DNA from 2 places in the Pediococcus sp. AC40 genome. Region 2 is predicted to be linked to the other one. Evidence: a T-box and tRNA genes for the amino acid it is inferred to sense, from the RefSeq annotation. Region 2 holds a T-box; the other holds one or more tRNA genes.
The links. The T-box of region 2 lies ahead of leuS (leucine--tRNA ligase). A T-box ahead of a tRNA ligase gene usually reads a tRNA of that ligase, here a tRNA-Leu.
Positions count from the first base shown of each region.

Region 1: it encodes a tRNA-Leu, which carries the amino acid that the T-box ahead of leuS (leucine--tRNA ligase) is inferred to sense. The anticodon was not compared.

Region 1 is NZ_CP127012.1:1,648,393-1,651,607, forward strand. Features, by position in the region: gene NL111_RS08200 (mannose/fructose/sorbose PTS transporter subunit IIA) at 1-765, opposite strand, end outside; tRNA gene NL111_RS08205 (tRNA-Leu) at 1,232-1,317, opposite strand; gene NL111_RS08210 (SprT family protein) at 1,388-1,840, opposite strand; gene NL111_RS08215 (Tex family protein) at 1,837-3,215, opposite strand, start outside.
Region 2 is NZ_CP127012.1:696,650-699,864, reverse strand. Features, by position in the region: gene leuS (leucine--tRNA ligase) at 1-1,537, opposite strand, end outside; T-box leader at 1,660-1,862, opposite strand; gene NL111_RS03415 (phosphatase PAP2 family protein) at 1,944-2,579, shown strand; gene mnmM (tRNA 5-(aminomethyl)-2-thiouridylate-methyltransferase MnmM) at 2,572-3,135, shown strand; gene NL111_RS03405 (MDR family MFS transporter) at 3,214-3,215, opposite strand, start outside.

The DNA of each region.
Region 1 (3,215 bases), 950 kb from region 2:
AATTGGAACACCGCCTTCGATAGCTTTTAAAGCATCTTGAGGGGTTTCAAACAAAAGCATTGCCCGGGTACCACCGAAGTGTTTGTCGTCCTTAGCCAGCTTAATCATTTGTTCAATTGGAACAACGTGGGCTTTAACGCCAGCTGGAGCAGCTTGCTTGATCATTGATGAACGTAAGTTATCTTTAGCAACATTGTCAGAAACAACGATAATCCGATCCGGGTTAGTAGTCTTCGTCCATGAAGTAGCAACTTGACCATGAAGTAAACGAGTATCGATTCGTGCTAACACGTAATCAAAGTGGCCTGGTTTACCTGTGTTAACCGGTGCAGCTGCTTCAGCAGCCTTTGGAGCTTCCTTAGGTTGAAGTTCTTCAGGACGAACCTTAACCCCTTCTTTTGCTGTGTCAATGATGTGTGCAGCAATTTCTTGTGCTGATTCCATCGATAGACGAGAAGCATATGCTTCAATTAACATTGGCAAGTTCAAACCAGCAACGATTGCCCATTTGTCCTTGTGTTCTTCAAACAAGTTGTTAACTTGGTTGAATGGAGTGCCTCCCCATAGGTCGACTAAGAATAATACTTGGTCTTGGTTACTAAAAGAAGCAATTGCTTCTTGAAGTTTTGCTCTGAGATCGTCAGGGCCTTCGCTAGGCATTAAGGTTACGGCCTTAACGTCTTCTTGTTCACCGAAGATCATTGAACCGGATTGCAAAATGCCTTTGGCGAATTCACCATGACTAGCAATGATAATTCCTACCATTTGTCTGTATACCTCCCATTTTCTATTTGTTACAGTTGAAAAAATAAAATAAGTTCTAAACCTGCAACTAGTTAAAATAAATTCCTGACAGCCTTTTCAATTTCAAAACTCCTAACCATCCCAAAAGCGTTTTCACAACGTCCCAAAAAAGTTAAATTTGTAATAAAATTGTGGCCAGCTGTCGATCTACCGCCACCAAATGGTAATCAGTAGGACCAACACACCGCTAACACAGTATGTTTAGCTTCCATTAAGTATATAAGCAAATACCGTGCCAAAATACACTAAGCCTAACGTAAGCGAATTCAAGCATTTTTGTTAATACACTATTTTGATACACTAAACTGTATTGATTAGTGTATCAAGTGTATCAATAGCTTGCCGTAGATCAGGTTAGGTTTTGACAAAAAAAGAGCCGCGACCCAACCTAGTTGAATCACGGCTCCTTCCCCAATCAGTAGCACAATGCGGCCAAGAGGGTTCGAACCTCCACCCGAGTAAATTCGGACAGGATCCTTAATCCTGCGCGTCTGCCAATTCCGCCATGGCCGCAAAAACCTTACTAGATAATAATAGCAAAACCACCATTAGCTAGCAAGTGTTTTTTATAAAAATATTTTTATTAGTGTTTTAACCCCAAGCGCCCCCCGCAACGTCCACAAACGTAGCGTCGCACGTTGATTCGGCGTTGGCGATGGTAAAGCTGACCACATTTTTTACACTGGTATACTAATCGCCCCGTTGTAGTAGTCCGACGCTTAGACGTCACTGGTGCGTAGCGTAAACCGCCCGTCCGCTGCAGCAACTCCTTAAAATGCGGGTTACGGTGATCTGGTTTTTCATGATGCACGTGCAACCAGTAGTGAACTAGTTCATGTTTAATTACGCCTACTAAGGTTTCCTCGTCAAATTCGCTTAGCATAAGGGGATTAATTTCAATGTGATGGTCCGCTAAAAAATAGCGACCGCCCGTCGTTCTTAAGCGGCGGTTAAACCGCGCTTCGTAAGGATAAGCTTGGTTAAAGAATTGTTTAGCCAGTCGACGCGTTAATTGAGTTAGCTCTAAGTCAGTCATTGTTCCTCAGCCGGAATCATGGTGAGCTGGATCCGATTTCGCTTGGTATCCACGCTTTCCACCCAAACGGTAACGATGTCCCCCACCGCCACTACGTCACTAGGATGTTTGACGAAGCCTTTTTTTAGTTTAGAAATGTGTACCAAACCGTCTTGTTTAACGCCGATATCGACAAACGCGCCAAAATCGATGACGTTCCGGACGGTTCCTTGCAGCTGCATCCCTGGTTGGAGGTCCTCTAAAGTTAAGACGTCGGAGCGTAATAATGGTGCCGGCATTTCATCCCGCAAATCCCGCCCCGGTTTTTGCAATTCTTCGAGAATGTCGTGAAGCGTTTCTTCTCCGACCTGCAGCTGAGCTGCCAATTGTGCGACCTTAACCTGTTGCAACGTTTGGTTAAAAGCGGGGGTTCCTAAGTCATGCAGGTTTAATCCCAGCTCCTTCATTAGGGCTTTAACCACCGGATAACTTTCTGGATGAATTCCCGTATTATCAAGCTCATCGTCTCCGTCCACAATTCGTAAAAATCCAATCGACTGTTCGTATGCTTTAGGTCCTAGTCGCGGCACTGATTTAATTGCTTGGCGAGTTCGGTAGCTTCCGTTGGCTTCCCGAAACCTAACGATGTTTTGCGCCGTCGTTTTAGTTAGCCCCGAAATGTGGGTCAGTAGCTCTGGACTGGCGGTATTTAAATTGACCCCCACCTGGTTAACCGCGGTTTCCACCACGTGGTCCAACTGTTCACGCAAATCTTTTTGGGCAACGTCGTGTTGGTATTGGCCGACTCCCACCGCTTGGGGATCGATTTTGATCAACTCTGCTAACGGATCTTGTAAACGCCGGCCAATGCTAATTGCGCTGCGCTCTTCCACTTGTAAATCAGGAAACGCTGCACGAGCAGCCGGACTAGCTGAGTATACGGAAGCTCCGGCCTCGTTGACGATTACGTAGTAAACTGGTCGCGCAATCGTTTTGATGACTTGAGCCACAAATTCTTCGGATTCCCGGCTAGCGGTCCCGTTTCCAATCGCAATCATTTCCACATGGTATTTTTCAATGAAGTCTTTTAATTGCTTAGCAGCCGCGGCTCGCTTCGCTTGGGGAGCCGGACGGTGCGGATAAATCACCAGTTTATCTAAGAACTTCCCGTTTTCATCAATTACGGCCAGTTTACACCCGGTACGGTAAGCAGGGTCAAACCCGAGGACCACTTTGCCCTTGAGCGGTGCTTGCATCAGCAAATGGTATAAATTTTCTCCAAAAACTTTAATTGCACGGTGCTCCGCCATGGAAGTCAATTCCGCACGCATTTCTCGTTCAATTGCTGGCCCAATAAACCGTTTATAGGCGTCCCGATAGGCTGCTTGCACCAGCG
Region 2 (3,215 bases):
TCTTGTTTTGGTTCTTAGGATCCACGTAGCGTAAGAAGTACCAGGAACTGCCTGCCCATTGTGGCATGGTGTTGGTTTCCCGCCGGCCTTTCCGTCCATTTTCGTCAACCACGTTCAACCAATCCTCTAAGTTAGCGAGTGGACTTTCACCCGTACCAGAAGGTTTGATATTGTCCGTAGCAGGTAACCGTAACGGAAGTTCATCTTCAGGAACCAGCGTAGTTTCGCCGTCTTCCCAATGAATTACCGGAATTGGTTCGCCCCAGTAGCGTTGGCGAGAGAAGACCCAGTCGCGCAACCGGTAGTTAACCTTTTTATGACCAGCTCCGTGTTCTTCTAACCAATCCAACATTTTATCAATAGCTTCTTGCTTGTTTAAACCATCTAAGAAACCAGAATTAATGTGTGGGCCATCGCCGGTATAAGCTTCTTCATCAAGGTTACCGCCGCCGATAACTGGCACAATGTCAATCTTGAACTTTCTAGCGAATTCGTAATCACGAGGATCATGAGCTGGAACCGCCATCACCGCTCCGGTACCGTATGAAGCCAATACGTAATCCGCAATCCAAATTGGAATTTTCTTGCCGTTAACGGGGTTAACTGCGTAACTACCAGTGAAGACTCCGGTCTTGTCCTTATTCAAATCGGTCCGTTCCAAGTCTGACTTAGTCGCGACCGCTTGCTTGTATTCTTCAACCGCTGCCTTGCTTTCAAGGGTGGTCAATTGGTCAACTAGCGGGTGTTCTGGCGAAATAACTAAGTACGTTGCCCCATACAAAGTGTCAGCACGGGTGGTAAAGATTTCGATCTTTTGGTCACTGTCTTCCACATCAAAGAAGACGCTGGCCCCAATCGAACGACCAATCCAATTCTTTTGCATTTCCTTAATGCTGTCAGGCCAATCTACTAAATCTAAGTCATCGATCAACCGGTCTGCGTAAGCAGTGATTTTTAAGATCCATTGTTTCATTGGCTTCCGGTAAACTGGGAACCCACCGCGTTCAGTCTTTCCGTTCACCACTTCTTCGTTAGCCACAACCGTACCACCCATTAAGTCGGGCGCCCAGTTAACCAACGTTTCTTTTTCGTAAGCCAACCCTTTTTTGTAGAGTTGTTCAAAAATCCATTGGGTCCACTTGTAATATTCGGGATCGGTCGTGTTAACTTCCCGTGACCAATCGTATGAAAAACCTAGGGACTGGATTTGACGTTTAAAGTTCTTAATATTGTGCGCAGTAAAGTCCTTCGGGTTGTTCCCCGTCTTCATTGCGTATTGTTCGGCAGGTAATCCAAAGGCATCCCACCCCATTGGATGTAATACCTTGTATCCTTGCATCCGCTTCATCCGGGACATAATATCTGTAGCAGTATAGCCTTCAGGATGGCCCACGTGCAGTCCTTGCCCAGATGGGTATGGGAACATATCTAAAGCATAGTACTTCGGCTTTTGTTCACTTTCAACCGTTTTAAAAGTCTCGTGTTTTTGCCAATAGCGTTGCCACTTAGGTTCAATTTCTTTATGATTGTAAGCCATATTTTCCTCCATTAATTATTTACTGGTTGCTTCCGGATTAATTTAACCGTGCTTGGTAGCCATTGCTAGATGAATTGGCGAATTTTTTAAAATAAAAAAGCCTAAAGACTCTCAAAAAGAATCTTTAGGACGAAAATTTCCGCGGTACCACCTAGTTTTGCTAACGCACACTCAAATCCATAACGCGGAACACGCCATCCCCTACTTAAAATTCAAGGACAGATTTACAAAGACGAGTTCACTAAAAGGTACTCCGGATTCACACCAACCATCCGTTCTCTGACAGTAATCTTTTAGTTACTACTTCTTTAACCAGTAATATTTAGATAGCATTATCATACCAGTAACCACCAACGATTACAACTAGATATGGTAAAATTAATCTTAATTGTTAAAGGAGAATGAAATGCGATTTAAAAAGTTTGGTTGGTTAATTTTAAACTGGTTACCCCTGCTAGGCCTGCTGACCTTAGTTATCTCGGTCAGCAACCGTTGGAATTGGGTACATACATACGACCGTTATCTACAAAAAATCATTCACGGCTGGCAAAGTCCGGGGCTAACCCCGCTGGTCAAAGTTTATACCCAATTGGGGAACGCAAAACCCTTCATTTTTATCAGCATCGTGATCTTAGGAATGCTGCTGTGGCGGGGATTCGACCGCTTAGCCGCCTTCTTCCTTGCAAACGTGGTGCTCGGCAACGCGATCAACCACCTGATTAAACTTTGGATTCAGCGTCCCCGCCCACATTTTCGTTTAATCACGATTGGGGGGTACAGTTTTCCCAGCGGGCATTCAGTGGCGGCAATGCTGCTATTTGGCAGTTTAATTTTCCTCACTACCCAAACGGTCCGCTCCCCTAAATGGCGGATTAGCTGGATCTTAACTTGCATAATTCTGATGCTCCTTCTGGGATTATCACGCGTCTACCTAAACGTCCATTATCCCAGCGACGTTACGGCTGGACTACTACTGGGTTTGGTAATCTTGCAAACCACCCACTGGATATTTTATCGAAAGAAGGAATCCCAACATGCTTGATAACGCAATGCAGTACAGCCACCGGTTGTTGGCAGAGGTAGTACAACCTGGTGACCACGTTGTTGACGCAACCATGGGCAACGGTCACGACACCCTTTTCTTGGCCAATTTAGTACAATCACAAGGACGAGTGTTCAGTTTTGACATCCAAGCAGCGGCCCTATCCGCGACGGAAGCACGGATAGAAAAGCAGTTGCCTGATCACCAACACGTGCAACTAATCCAGGACAGTCACGACCAATTGGCACAATACGTGGATACTCCGATTTCCGGTGCCGTTTTTAACCTCGGCTACCTGCCTGGTGGTGACAAGCAAATCATCACCCATTCGGCGTCTACCATTGCGGCAGTACAACAATGCCTGCGACTATTAAAGGTTGGCGGTCGGGTCGTTCTAGTTTGTTATTACGGCCATCCCGGAGGTGCCGCTGAATTAGCTAAATTGCTTGAGTTTACTGCAAATTTAGATCAACACCAATTTACCTGTTTACGCTACGAATTCATTAATCAAGTCCATCAACCGCCAATCCTATTGGCAATTGAACGTCGAAAATAATTCTTTATATAAAAATGGGAAAGTATCCCTTCTGCAACTTAATATCGTTGCTAGAAGTGGAGTACTTTCCCATTTTTGTT